DNA from 2 places in the Micromonospora pallida genome. Region 1 is predicted to be linked to the other one. Evidence: riboswitches for the same ligand, from Rfam matches in the RefSeq annotation. Region 1 holds a riboswitch; the other holds the start of a gene.
What was found. A riboswitch is a leader RNA that binds a small molecule or an ion and turns the genes downstream of it on or off. The one in region 1 is predicted to bind S-adenosylmethionine.
Positions count from the first base shown of each region.

Region 2: it holds a riboswitch for S-adenosylmethionine, as region 1 does, so the genes downstream of both, thrC (threonine synthase) here and GA0074692_RS22075 (aminotransferase class V-fold PLP-dependent enzyme) in region 1, are expected to answer to the same signal.

Region 1 covers NZ_FMHW01000002.1:5,324,404-5,331,514, reverse strand. The annotation lists gene GA0074692_RS22090 (TolB family protein) at 1-975, opposite strand, end outside; gene GA0074692_RS22085 (WD40 repeat domain-containing protein) at 1,004-2,437, opposite strand; gene GA0074692_RS22080 (N-acetylmuramoyl-L-alanine amidase family protein) at 2,684-3,394, shown strand; gene GA0074692_RS36555 (hypothetical protein) at 3,504-3,632, opposite strand; SAM riboswitch class IV at 3,828-3,938, opposite strand; SAM riboswitch class IV at 4,170-4,286, shown strand; gene GA0074692_RS22075 (aminotransferase class V-fold PLP-dependent enzyme) at 4,332-5,573, shown strand; gene GA0074692_RS22070 (alkaline phosphatase D family protein) at 5,733-7,111, shown strand, end outside.
Region 2 covers NZ_FMHW01000002.1:6,565,747-6,572,857, forward strand. The annotation lists gene GA0074692_RS27930 (ABC transporter permease) at 1-2, shown strand, start outside; gene GA0074692_RS27935 (hypothetical protein) at 102-746, shown strand; gene GA0074692_RS35060 (metallophosphoesterase family protein) at 849-1,538, opposite strand; partial or broken gene GA0074692_RS37050 (CBM96 family carbohydrate-binding protein) at 1,730-2,212, opposite strand; gene GA0074692_RS27945 (peptidoglycan recognition protein family protein) at 2,368-3,198, shown strand; gene GA0074692_RS27950 (hypothetical protein) at 3,434-4,105, opposite strand; gene GA0074692_RS27955 (A24 family peptidase) at 4,225-4,899, opposite strand; SAM riboswitch class I at 5,171-5,306, shown strand; gene thrC (threonine synthase) at 5,319-6,605, shown strand; gene GA0074692_RS27965 (GNAT family N-acetyltransferase) at 6,898-7,111, shown strand, end outside.

The DNA of each region.
Region 1 (7,111 bases):
GAGGCTCGCCTGCTCGGGTATCACCGGTGCGGGCAGGCCCTGTCCGGTCGCCGGATCGACGACGTGCAACTGCCAGCGCGACGGGTAGGTCTCACCCTCGCAGCAGCGGCGCTGGGTGACCAGGGCCAGGCCACGACCGTCCGGGGTCCACGCCCCCTTGCCCGCCAGCCGCGTGTCGTCGGGGAGAGTGAACCGGCTGCGTTCCGCCCCTCCCATCTCGGCCACCACGATCGCGTTACCTGACTGGTAGGCGAGACGACGGCCGTCCGGGGCGAAAGCGACCATGAAGCCGTCCACGATGCGGGGTGGCTCCACGTCGGCAATGGTGGAGAGGCTGCCGGATTCCAGGTCCACCAGGCCCAGCACGGCCCGGGTCACCCGGTACTCCTCCGTACCGTCCGGCTGCACCACGTTCGCGCGGTTGGTTCCGATCACCGCCAACTGGTCTCCCTGCGGGGACCAGGCCGCCGGGCCCGTGGTCGCCACGCCCGGTATCCGGGGCAGCCGTCGGACCTGCCCGTCGTCGAGGTCGATGACCCGATCCGTCAGCGCCACCCGCGACCCGTCCGGCGACAGCAGCACCTGTTCGCCCGGTCGGCCGAGCTGGTCGTCCGAGAACACCCGATACTCGTCGCTGCCGGCACCGACCACCGCCACCGCACCGTTGGCCTCACCCCACCACCACAGCTCCGAGGAGAAGATCACCGACGCCCGACCCAATGGCCGCTCCCGCACCGAGTCGGTGCCCCACAGCGGTGCCCCCAACCGGTCCGGCACGGACTCCTGGCCACGCCCAGGAGCGGCCGGAGCCGCCGCTCGGCTGGCTGCCTGGAACGGCCCGACCAGCGGTACGAGCACCACCGCCACGGCGAGGACGACGGCCACCGCCACCATCGCCGGGGCCCGCCGACGGCGCCGTCGCTTCTCCGCCGCAAAGCTGACGTACGTTGGAATCGGCGCCGCTACCCTCCACATCGGACCACCCAACCACAGGCGTACCTGCTCACCTATCTCGGCCGGTACCCGGCCGATCTGTTGGGCGGTGCCGTAGGGGGCGCTGTCGCCGCCGGAGAGGACGCCAGGTCAGGACTGCTCCGGCGACGAGCAGCGCTGCGATGAGCACCAGACCGGCGATCTTGAGGTACATCCGGTATTCGGGCCCGATGCCGTCGTCGGGTGGCAGCTTGCCGGGGTGGGTGCGGCCGCTGGCGATCACGTCGTCGGCGATGTCGACCCCGTGCATCGCTTCCCCGGTGCCGGCGAGCAGCGGTCGGGTGTCGTTGCCGGTCAACGCCACCACGTCGGTGTCGTATTTGGTCCATTCGCCGTTGGTGATGCCGTCCTGGACACCGAAGCCGACCACTTTGGCGTCGTCCCAGGGGTGGTAGCGGGCGACCACGGCTGCGCCGTCCGGTGCCCAGCCCAGCAGTCGCAGCGCGACCAGCCCCGCCTGCTCAGCGAGCGGCGTCGTGGTCGGCAGTTCGGCTCCGGTGCTGGCGTCCACCGTGCGCAACTGCCATCTGGATGCGTACGCGTCGCCGTCGCAGCAGCGCCGCTGGGTCACCAACGTCAGTCCGCGACTGTCCGGTGTCCACGTGCCCTTGCCGGCGAGTTGGGTGCCCTCGGGAACGGTGAACCGGTTTCGCACCGCACCGTCGGCCGTCACCACGGTGATGGTTCTCGCGGACTGGTAGGCGAGGGTGCGTCCGTCCGGGCCGAACGCCGCCAGCCAACCGTAGAAGAGCGTTCGCGGATCAAGATCGGCGATCGTGGTGAGCCGGTCGGTGGTCACGTCCCATACCGCCAGCACCGCCCGGGTCACGGTGTAGGCGTCGGTAGTATCGGGCTGCCGCATGTACCGGCCGTCGAAACCGACGAGCGCCAGCCGTTCGCCATCCTTGGACCAGGCGACCGGGAAGGTCACCTCGGTGCCGCTGACGGACGGCAGGCGACGGGTCTTTCCGGTACGCAGTTCCACGAGCTTGTTGGCCGTGGCCACCCTGCCGCCGTCGCCGGAGAGCAACACTGCCTCTCCGGCCTGGCTGCCCCAGTCGTTGGACAGCAGGCGGTACTGGTCGCTACCCGCTGCGACTGCCGCCACCGAGCCCAGGCTCGGCGGCTCGTACCACCAGTTCTCAGCGGTGAAGATCATCGAGGCGGCGGCAACCGGGCGTCGTTGCACCGACCAGGTGCCCCCCTGTGGAGTGCCGACCAAGTCGGGCAACGACATGGCTCCGGATGCGGGTCCCGCCGGTGCCGGTGGGCCCTGCCAGCCGACCAGCCGTGGTGCCACGACGACGCCCACCACCAGCACCAGGACCACTACGGCCGCGACGATCGTCCGGTGCCGTCGCCAGCCGACCAGACCCTTATTCGAGCCGTACGCCGGCATCCCGGCCATGCCTTCCCGCATGGCTTCCGTCGGCTTGCTGGTCACCCGCCACCCCCTCGACAACCTGCCCCGGAGTCCACCAGACGCGGCGCCACTGGATGTAGCCGGATCGGTCCATCATGGCCGGACCGGCTTACCGCTCCGACGCTGCGGGTGGCCACCGCAGCCGGGTCGACGTACCGGGCCGGTGAACGGTGATCGCGGCACCAGCCGCTCGGGTCGGGCGGACCAGCGCCCCTGTCCGCCAATCAATCTATGTATTTAGATATCGACATGTATTACAGTGACGCCGTGCCAGCCCGTACGGGTATGGGACGGCCCACGGCGGCCTCCCGGCACCCCTACTTCCGTGGAGAGGTGCTCATGATCGGTAACTCCTCAATGCGTCGCCGTACCCTGCTGGCCGGCGCGGCTGGTTTCCTTGTGGCGCCGCTGGTGGCCGGAACCGCGCACGCGGCGGGCCCGAAGGTCTACCTCGACCCCGGGCACGGGGGCACCGATCCCGGTGCGGTCGCCAACGGCCTGACCGAAAAGGCCCTCACCCTCAACATCGCGCTCCAGACCCGCAACATCCTGCTGGCCAACTGGGCCGTCGACGTGCGGATGTCCCGCACCTCCGACGTCACCCGCAGTCTCACGTACCGCACCGACGACGCCAACGCGTGGGGCGCGGCGCTCTTCGTGAGCATCCACATCAACGCCGGCGGTGGTAACGGCTTCGAGAGCTACCGGTACCCGGGGACCACCGGCAACACCGCCGCGCTGCACAGTGCGGTCCACTCCCGGGTCCTGTCGGGGATGCGCTCCGTCTCCTCGGTCACCGACCGGGGCATGAAGACCGCGAACTTCCATGTGCTGCGGGAGACCGCCATGCCGGCGGTGCTGACCGAGAACCTCTTCATCGACACCGTGTCCAACGCGAACCTGCTCAAGAACGCCGCCTTCATCACGGCCACCGCTCGCGGGCACGCCAACGGCATCGCCGCCTACCTCGGCCTGTAGCCCGCCGGCTGCTCCGCCACCCGGCAAAGGGCCGGACCCGATCGGGTCCGGCCCTTTCGCTGCGGCAGCACTCGCTGCGTCGGCGGAAACGACACCCGCCCGCGTTCACTCAGAACACGGGCAGGGCGGCAGCCGGATCGTCGAGGACGGCGGCGAGGAGGGCGGATGCCGCCGACCCGGCGGTGACGTCGAGCTTGGCGTAGGTCGGCCTCGGTGAGCGGGCGAGCGGTGTACTCACGGGCGTACGGCACGTCGGTCGTGAACGTTCCCTCGGTGGTGGTGAGCGTGACCCTCGCCCGGTAGCCGTCGCCGGTGTCGCGGAGCGTGTCCGAGGCGCGTACGGTGACCCGTTCCTGCCGGGACGCGCGGAAACGGCAGGAAACCGTCGCGGCAGGTGCTGGCGCGGGCATGTTTCCAAGCCGGGACCCGCGAAGGTCCGCTCTTGCGTCTGCGGGCGCAGGCGCCAGGTCGTCACCCGGGGCACCCCATCGCGGACGAGGGTTGCCTGCCAGCGAGCCGGGGCTTGGCGCTGGCCATCTGGACCTGCGGACACCATAACCACGCCGACGGTCGAACAGGTAGCCGGTAATTCCTATCTGTGATGCAGCTAATTCCGCCGCAGTGGTTCCGGCCGCTTCTCGTAGTTGGTCCCTGAATCGCCTGGTCAGATGCCAGATGGCGGAACTTCGTACCGGCGTACCGAAATCGCCCGGTGCTCGCGGACGGAGCTCAGCCGCCGGTCCGGCCTGGTCAAGCCGCAGGTATGCTGTGGCCAGGTCATGAGCGCCAGCGTCAAGCCCCGGCTCGCTGGCCGGCAACCCTCGTGTTCGCGGTGGGGTGCCCCGGGTGATGACCGGGCCCAGCCCCGTCCGGTGCTGGGCAAGCGCGGACCCCGACCCGACGCGTGACCCGGGGTCCTCGGACTCCGGAGGTCGTCGTGTCCGTCACCCTTGAATCCCCACTGTCCGCCCGGCCGCTCGACGTGCTCGGCGTGCCGGGCCAAATCAACCTCGACTACGCGGCCAGCGCGCCCTGCGCCCGGGTCGCCGCCGACGCCGTGGCCGAGCTCCTGCCCTGGTACGCCAGCGTGCACCGCGGCTCCGGCAAGCTGTCGCGGCACTGCACGCTGGCCTATGAGCGGGCTCGGCAGGCGATCGGCGATTTCTTCGGTGCCCGCCCGGACGACCATGTCGTCTTCACCCGTAACACCACGGACGCGCTGAACCTGCTGTCCCGGGCCCTGCCCGCCGGGACCACGGTGGTCTCCTTCGCCGGGGAGCACCACGCGAACCTGCTGCCCTGGCCGCGCGCCTCGGTGCGGCTGCCGGTGCCGGCCAGCCCCGGCGAGGCGGTCCGCGCACTGAACGCGGCATTGACGGAGCTGCGGCGCGGAGCGCCGGCAGACCGGCCGGTGCTGGTGGCGGTGACCGGGGCGAGCAACGTGACCGGGGAACGCTGGCCGGTGGCCGAGCTGGCGATGGTGGCGCGTCGCCACGGGGCCAGGATCGTGGTGGACGCCGCCCAACTCGCCCCACACGCTCCGGTCGACGTGGCCGCGCTGGGGGTGGACTACCTGGCCGTGTCCGGGCACAAGATGTACGCGCCGTTCGGAGCCGGGGCGCTGCTCGGTCGAGGTGACTGGCTGGACGCGGCCCCGCCGTACCTGGCCGGCGGCGGCGCGACCAGCCACGTCGGGGCGGCCACCCACGACGTACGGTGGGTCACCGGCCCGGCCCGACACGAGGCCGGCACGCCCAACCTGCTCGGCGCCGCCGCCCTGGCCGCGGTGTGCACCGCGTTGACCGACGCCGATCCGGCCGCGCTGCACGCCCGGGAGCAGGCGCTGCTGGCCCGGCTCCGGAACGGTCTGGCCGCCCTGCCCCACGTGGTGGAACTGCGTACCTTCGGCCCGGACGCGCCCCGGGTCGGCATCGTGTCGTTCGTGGTCGCCGGCCGGGACTCGGCGGAGGTTTCAGCCGAGCTGGCGCAGCAGCACGACGTCGGCATCCGGGACGGCCTGTTCTGCGCCCATCCGCTGTCTCGGCGGCTGCTGGCCGAGGCCGCCACCCGAAGCGGACGGACCGATCTGCCGCCGACCGCCCTGCGGGCCAGCCTCGGACTCGGCAGCACGACGGAGGACGTCGACCGGCTGCTGACGGCTCTCGCGACGCTGGCCTGAACACCGTTGCGCCCTGCCCCCAGCCGCGTGCCGCCTGAACACCGCTGCCAGGCCCGATGCTGACAACTGCGCGCTGCCTGCCGTTCGCGGTGCGGACCACGACGCGCAAACCAGCGTCGTTACGTTCCCGCCGGTAGGCCGACGACTTTGGAGACCTCGATGGGGCAGAGCGATGTGCACGAAGCCGGTCTCGGCCGACGGCGGTTTCTGACGCTGGCGGGCGCGGGGCTGCTCGCGGCGGGCACCGTGGCGGCCACGAGCGGGCCCGCGTTCGCCGTGTCGCCGGTCGGCCGTGATCCGTTCACGCTCGGTGTCGCGTCCGGCGACGCGCTGACCGACCGCGTCGTGATCTGGACCAGGCTGGCCCCGGAACCGCTCGATCCGTCGACCCGGTTCGGGATGGGCGAGCTGACCGACGTGCCGGTTCGCTGGCGCGTCGCCAAGACCGAGTCGCACCTGGACACGCCGGCCAAGTGGATCGCCTCGGGTGCGGCCGTGGCGCTCGCCGACGACGGGTTCTCCGTGCATGTCGACGTCGCCGGGCTCGATGCCAGTCGGCGCTACTTCTACGAGTTCGAGGTCGACGGGCCGAACGGGACGGTGTTCCGCAGCCCGATCGGCCGTACGCACACGGCGTTCGCCCCCGGCGGCGACCGTACGGCCCGGTTTGCTGTGGTTACCTGCCAGAACATCGCCCGCGCCGACGGCGGCGAGTTCTACTTCCACGGCCACGACCACCTCGCCGGCCGCGAGGACATCGACTTCGTCGTGTTCCTCGGCGACTACTTCTACGAGTTCGGGCGGGCCGCGCACGTCCCGCCGCGCGAGGTCAGCTCGCTCGACGACTACCGCACCCGCTACGGCCAGTACAAGCTGCGCGGCAGCCTGCGCGAGGTCCACCGGCGGTTCCCGGTGTACGTCATGCCCGACGACCACGAGTTCTTCAACGACTACCGGGGCGGCGACCTCGGCGGGGTCGGCCAGGTCCGCCGGTTCAACCGCGCCCTACAGGCGCTGTGGGAGAACATGCCGCTGCGCAACGCGCACCCCGGCCCGATCGGCGACACGAAGAACCACCTCGCGCTCTACCGGCGGATCGCCTGGGGCACGAATCTCGACCTGTTCCTGACCGACGTCCGCCAGTACCGTGGCCCATCGCTGCTCGGCGACGCCCAGACCGACGATCTGCTCGACTGGCTGCGCACCACCACCGCGACGTGGACCGCGCTGGCGACGCCGACGCCGATCTGGTGGAACGGCGGCAACAACGGCTGGAACGCGTTCACCAGCGTGCGCGACCGCGTCACGGCCGTCCTCGAGGAGCGCAAGACTGCCACACCGGCCACGTTCAACCCGGTCGTGCTGTCGGGCGACATCCACTGCGGCATCGTGACCCACGTGCGCCGCTTCCGCGACCACTTGAGCCCGTTCGTCGCCACCGAGTTCATCAACGCCCCGATGACGAGCCAGAGCAGCAACCAGTTCCGCCCCGACGACGAGATCCGCGGCGCCTACAACGGCAGGTACGGCTACATGGA
Region 2 (7,111 bases), 1.2 Mb from region 1:
GACCCAGCCGACCCCGCGTCACCGGATCGGCCGTCCGTAGGATCGCCAGGCCGCCCCTCGGGGCATCACCGCGAACACTCGGACGGAAAGTGACGACAGCGATGACGGGACGAACACCCAGCCGGCGGCAGGCCGGCCTGACCGCGCTCTACCTGGGGGTCTTCGCGACTCTCTGGTTCAGCGTGCCGAAGGCGGATCCGCCGCTGGACACGGTGCTCGTGGTGGCGAGCGTGGTGGCCTTGCTGACGGCGGTCGCCGGCGGCGTCGTCACCGCCCGGGCCCGGGTCGGCGACGCGCCGCCCCGCGACCGGGTCGCCGACCGGCGCTACCTGCTCATCGTCGTCGCCGAGTTCGCCGCCGCCGGGCTGGGCGCGGCGCTGCTCGGGCTCGTCGGCTGGTCGGCGTTCATCCCCGCCCTGGTCAGCGCCGTCGTCGGACTGCACTTCCTGCCGCTGGCCCCGGTGCTGGGCGATCCGCTGCTACGTCTGCTCGGGCTGGCGGTCTGCCTCGTCGCACTCGCCGGCCTGGTCGTCGGGCTGGCCTCGTCCGAGTCGGTGGCCCTGGTGGTCGGCATCGGCACCGCCCTGCTCCTGCTCGTCCACGCCCTGACAGCCCTCCTCCGCCGCCGCCCGCCGAACGGCCGCGTCGATCCGAACGGCCGCGTCGATCCGAACGGCCCCGTCGATCCGAACGGCCCCGTCGATCATGGAGTTGTGGCACCGCCCAAAGCTCGCATTCGTCACTGATCAGGCGCCACAACTCCATGATCGACGGAGCAGGAGCGGGAGCGGGAGCGGGGGGCGGGGGCGGGGGCGGGAGCGGGGGTGGGGGTGGGGGTGGGGGAGCGGTTAGTGGCAGGTGCCGGTGCCGACCTCGGTGAAGGTCTGGCCGGCGATGGGCAGGAACCGCCAGCGATACTGGTCGGGGAGCAGGGTCAGCTTGAGCACGCCGTGCACGCTGCCGTTGCGCACCTCGCTGTTCGGCACGACGTCGGGGAAGTCGGGCTGGAGTGACCGGCCGCCGGTGCCGACCACGAACTGCCGGATGCCCCGCGCCGGGTCGGCCACCCCGGTCGGGCTCTGCGGGGCGAACCGCTCGTACTGGTGGTTGTGCCCGGTCAGCACGATCTCCGCGCCGCCGTCGTAGAGCGCCTGGAACAACGGCCGGACCTCCTCCCGGGCCCGGCCGCCGGAGGTGAACAGCGGGTGGTGCCAGTACGCCACCGTGCAGCGGGCCTGGTTGGCGGCGAGGTCGGCGCGGAGCCACTGCTCCTGGGCGGAGCCGGCGTGGCAGCCACCGATGTGGGAGCAGTTGGAGTTGAGCACCACCACGTGCCACCCGCCGTCCGCCAGGTCGTACGAGTACCAGCCCTGCCCGGCCGGTCCCGCCGCCGCCCCGAAGTACGCGTAGTAGCCGGCCGCGTCCGGGGTGAGGTACTCGTGGTTGCCCACCGCTGGCCGGGTCCGCGCCTTGTGTCGGCCCCAGGTCGGGTGGTAGCAGTTGGCGAACTCCTCGGGCGTGCCCTTGTCGTAGACCACGTCGCCGAGGGGGCGACGACCCCCAGCTCGACGTCGAGGATGCGGGCGGTCTGTTCGTCCCGTTCGGTGCTGCAACTGGCGATGTCCCCGGCTGCGAGCAGCACCGTGTCGTCGGTGCCGGGGACGCCGGTGTAGACGACGAGCTGCGGTCCCGTGGCCCCGGTCTCCCGGCTGTCGTAGTAGGCGCCGTCCGGGCTGATCGAGTAGATCCCCAGACTGAGCACGCCGTCTCCGGCCACTGCGGCGGTGACGTCGACCTCGTAGACGCCGTTGGCGCGTACCCGGCCGAAGCGGCCGAGTTCGGTCCCGGTCGCTCCCGGGCGGTTGGTGTAGGTCATGGTGCTCTCGGACCAGGTGGAAGCGACCCGGTACACCTGTCCGCCGTTGGGGCTGCCGGCGTGCGAGACGTCCCGGGTGTGCAGTCGTAGCCAGGCGCGCAGGACGGGCGCGGTCAGGCCGCTGACCGCGAAGGCGAGGTAGCTGACCCGGTTGGGGTCGCCAGCCACCACGAGCTGCTGTTGGTCGTTGAAGTTGGTGTCCGGGAAGGCTGCGTTGACGTACGTGTCCAGGGTGGCGGGGAAGACCGAGGTCGTCACGGCCGTTGCGGGGGTCGGCACGGCGAGTATTCCCGCCAGGACCGTGAGGACGAGCGCGGAGGCGCGGAGAGCTTTCATGCCCCCAATGGAGCCGGACGGGTGTCAACCGGTAATCACAACTGATTAATCAGTGTTGATGTCTTCGTTACGGTGGAGATGGTTCCCTGGGACAACCGGCTCGGTCGCCACCGATGCCGACCGGCGGTTTCTCCCCGACCGGAGACGGAGTCATCGTGAAAGTCCCCGGAGTTCCCTTCGTTCAGGGGCGCAATGCCTACGACGACCGCGACGGTCAGAAGTTCGGCATCGCGATCCACGCCACCGACAACACCGCCACGGCCGAGGCGGAGGCGTCCTACGCCACCAGACGCACCGACGGGGTCAGCTCGCACTTCTACGTCGACGCGGACTCGATCGTCCAGTCGCTGGACACCGATTCCCGCGCCGGCCACGCCGGATCGACCAACGGCAACGAGAACGGCATCTCGGTCGAGATCACCGGCCGCTCGACCAGCAGCCGCCAGTGGTGGCTGGACAACGTCGCCTGGGACCGGCTTGCCGAGGTGCTGGCGGTGGTCTGCCGGTACTACGACATCGCGCCCCGCCGGGCCACCGTCGCCGAGATGCAGGCCAACCCCCAGGTCCGGGCCTTCTACGGGCACAACGACATGCGGTTGGCCTGGGGTGGCACCACCCACACCGATCCCGGCGCCAACTTCCCCTGGGACCAACTGCTGACCAAGGTCGAGCAGGCCATCGACCAGAATGAGGACGACATGACCCCTGCACAGTTCCTGGCCATCCTGCAGGATCCGGCCGTGGCAAGGCTGATGCGCGCGCTGCCGTGGCAGTACGTCGGTGGGGGCATCCCGACTGGCCTGTCCACCCTGAACGTGCTGAACCAGATCTACGAGGGCGTCCAGAACCTCCAGAGCGGCACCATCAGCGCGGAGGTGGTGAGTGGCGTACTGGCCACGCTCACCCCGGAGGCCATCGCCGCCGCGATCCCCGCCGAACTGGCCGAGCAGGTCGCCGACGAACTCGCCCGGCGGCTGGCCGCCTGACCGGGCCGGCGGCCCGCCCCCGTTCCCGCCCGGCGGGCCGCCACACCGGCCGCCACCTCGTCGGCCGTCCGGATACCGGCCGGGCAGTTCGTCGGCCGTCCGGGCACTCCGTCGGGGCATCTCTCGTCGGCGGTCCGGTTACCGGCCGGGTACCTCGTCAGCGGTGCCCGGCCGGGTCGGCCAGCCCGGTCGGCCCGTTGGTCAGAAGGTGCCCGGCCGCGTCGGCCCGTGCTGGTCAGGAGGTGTGCGGCACATCGGTGTGACTGACCTCCGCAAATCGGGTGCCGGAGAGCTGGTGCACGGCGGTACGGCGGAGGTCCAACTCGGCCATTGCCGCCCCCGGCGAGCGGGTGAGGTAGACGACGGTGGCCTTCTGGTCGGCGATGCGGATCGACTGCACCGGAGTGCGGTCGCCCACGTCGGTGGCGGTGACGTAGTGCGGTTCGCCGTTGACGTTGCGCCAGACCACGAGGCTCCAGAAGCGCCCCGAGCCGCCCGAGTCGAGCACGACGGAGCCGACCGCGTCGACCGCGCCGTCGCCGTCCAGGTCACCGGTCGCGCAGGGCTTCTCCAGCAGGACGGTCGCGCCGTTGCCGGTCCACCGTCCGTTGCGCAGCGGCAATGGGTTCAGGTAGCTCCGGTACTTCGTGGTGCTGCTGCCCACCCGCGCGTCGCGCAGGTCGCCGCAGGTGAGGTCAGATACCTTGCGACGCGGTGTCTTGGTGGGACTCGGCGTGGTGCCGATCCGTACGTCGTCATCGTCCCGGTCGCCCGGAGCGGCCTTCCCGGCCGTCGTGGCTGGTCGGGGGTCCCGCGACCGCTTCTTCTTGCCGCTGCCACTGCCGCCGCACGCGGTCAGGACGCAGACCAGCATCAGGGCCACCACCGGTACCACGCTCCGACGCATCGCCCGTCTCCTTTTCTGACGCAGGTGGCCGGAACAGTAATAGACGGTCGCCAGTGGTCGGACCGGCGAGCCGGTCCATTCTGGACGAATCGACGTGACGGCGACGAACGCTTGTGCGCTCAGCCTGTCGTGACGAGCACTGACAACAGTGCGCCGCCCAGGAGGGCCGGCCCGAACGGCAGTTTCGTCCGCCAGCGGACGCGCCGGGCGGCGAGGAGCGCCAGCAGCACGGGCACGTTAAGCGCCCAGGGCAGCACCAGGCCGAGGATCACCGTGTCCCAGCTCAGCCAGCCCAGGTACCAGCCGAGGAGCGCGCCCACCTTCGCGTCGCCGAACCCGAAACCACCGCCGGGCAGCAGGACCAGCCCGGTGAGGACGAGACCGACCGCCAGGCAGCCGAGCAGCCCGCGTCGCCAGTCCGCCCACTGGCCGGTCGTCAGCGCGACCACGCCGAGCAGCACCGGAGTGACGGTCAGCGCCGGCAGCGCCAGCGAGTCGGGGAGCCGGTGGCAGGCGACGTCGATGACGGCGAGCAGCACGCCCAGCACCGCGAGGGCGAGGAAGACCGGTAGGACGGCCACCGCGCCGAGCGCCGCCCCGAGCAGGGCACCGGCCAGCGCGGCGAGCGAGGCGGTGACCCACCACGGGACGCCCAGCCGGTGTCCGCGGTCGCACCGACGGGCCAGCCATCCGGCCGTGCCGGACCGCAGCGGTACGCCGCAGGTGGCGCAGGTCGTGCGGGACGGTTCACCGTACGGCACGGCGAGCCGGTACCCCACCGTCGGCAGCAGCACCCCCACCACCCCACATCCCACCGCTGCGGCCCCCACTCCCAAGCCGCCCACCCCCACCAACACGCCCGCACCCTACCCCCGCCTTCCCCTTTCTGGAGTCGATCAAGAAGTTTGCGTCGGGCGGGGTGCCGGACGGTGACACGAACTTCTTGATCAACCGCCCGGGGCCGGGCGGGGCCGGTTGCGGGGGAGGGGGTGGGGTGGTTCACAGGGTGGGAAGGGGGCGTGAGCTGGGACGGGGGTGTGCGTATGCTCGGGAGCACAACTGAATACCTCATCCAGAGGGGCTGAGGGATACGGCCCGACGACGCCCCGGCAACCACCCCGCGCGCTCAGAGCTGAGCGTCCGGCGGGGCAGGTGCCAAATCCGTCCCCGCCGCAGAGTGCGACGCGGGGAAAGATGAGAGGACCCCCTCGACATGACGTCGACGATCGCTGCCCCCGGTATCGACACCACCGCCAGCCCCGCCCGCGCCCTGGTCTGTCGCGCCTGTTCGGCCCGGTACCCGCTCGCCGCCCAGCACGCCTGCTACGAGTGTTTCGGCCCGCTGGAGGTCGACTACGACACCGCCGCGCTGGCCCGGGTCACCCGCGAGCAGATCGAGGCCGGCCCGCAGAACCTCTGGCGGTACGCCGCCCTCCTCCCCGCCGGCCAGGACCCGGCCACCCGGGTCACCCTCGACCCCGGACTGACCCCGCTGGTCGCCGCCGGCAACCTCGCCGCCGAGCTGGGCATCACCGCCCCACTCTGGATCAAGGACGACAGCGCCAACCCGACCCACTCGTTCAAGGACCGGGTGGTCTCGGTGGCGCTGACCGCCGCCCGCGCCCTCGGCTTCACCCGTTTCGCCTGCGCCTCCACCGGCAACCTGGCCAACTCGGTCGCCGCGCACGCCGCCCGGGCCGGGGTGCCCTCGGTGGTCTTCATCCCCGGCGACCTGGAGCAGGGCAAGGTGGTCACGACCGCCGTCTACGGCGGCGACCTGGTCGCCATCGACGGCTCGTACGACGACGTGAACCGCCTCTGCGGCGAGCTGGTCGAGACCGACGAGTTCGAGGACACCGCGTTCGTCAACGTGAACGTCCGCCCGTACTACGCCGAGGGGTCGAAGACCCTCGGGTACGAGGTGGCCGAGCAGCTCGGCTGGCGGATTCCGGCGCAGGTGGTCATCCCGATGGCCAGTGGCGAACTGCTCACCAAGGTCGACAAGGCGTTCAGCGAGCTGGTGGAGATCGGGTTGGTCGAGGCCCCGGCGGGCGGCTGGAAGGTGTTCGGCGCGCAGTCGGCCGGCTGCAACCCGATCGCCACCGCCCTGCACGCCGACACCGACACCATCACCCCGGTCAAGCCGACCGGCATCGCCAAGTCGCTGAACATCGGCGACCCGGCCGCCGGCCTCTACGCCCTGGAGGCGGTCCGCCGTACCGGCGGTTGGATGGATTACGCCGACGACGACGAGATCCGCGCGGCGATCCGGCTGCTCGCCCGGACCACCGGGGTCTTCGCCGAGACGGCCGGCGGGGTGACCGTCGCGGTGCTGCGTAAGCTGGTCGACTCCGGCAAGCTCGACCCGACCGCCGAGACGGTGGTCTTCAACACCGGCGAGGGGCTGAAGACGATCGACGCGGTCGCCGGCCAGGTCGGTCCGACGCACCGGATCCGGCCGTCGCTGCGCGCCGCCCGGGACGCCGGGCTGCTCGGATGACCTTCCGGTTCGTCCCGACGGATCGACCGACTCGCCCGAACGGGGGATCGGGCCGATCCGTCGGGTAACCGACCGTTCGCCCACGGTACGAAAAACTACCCGCGAGGGACTTGACGTCAGCAACCGGTCAGGCGCAGGATGCTTCGTGCGGGAGGGCGTTCGCCGAAGACTTTTCAAGCCTTACGACCCAACGCCGGAGGCGTTGTGCGTTCGTCCCTCCCGACCAAAGATTTTCCGGGCCAGCGACTAAATCGCTGGCCCGTTTCCGTTCCGGTCCCGCACCCTCGTCGGCATGAGCATCGTCATCTCGCCGCACGAAAGCTCCGACCAGGCCGCGCTGGAGGCGGGATTCCAGGTGGTCGCCGCCGCACGGGCCGTCGACCTGCCCGATTTCCCCCGGCTGTCCCGTCAGCAGTTCGAGGGTGGGATCCGGTATCCGATGCCCGGCCGGAAGCTCCTGATGGCGCTGGCCACCATCGACGACGTCCCGGTGGGTCATGTGGTGA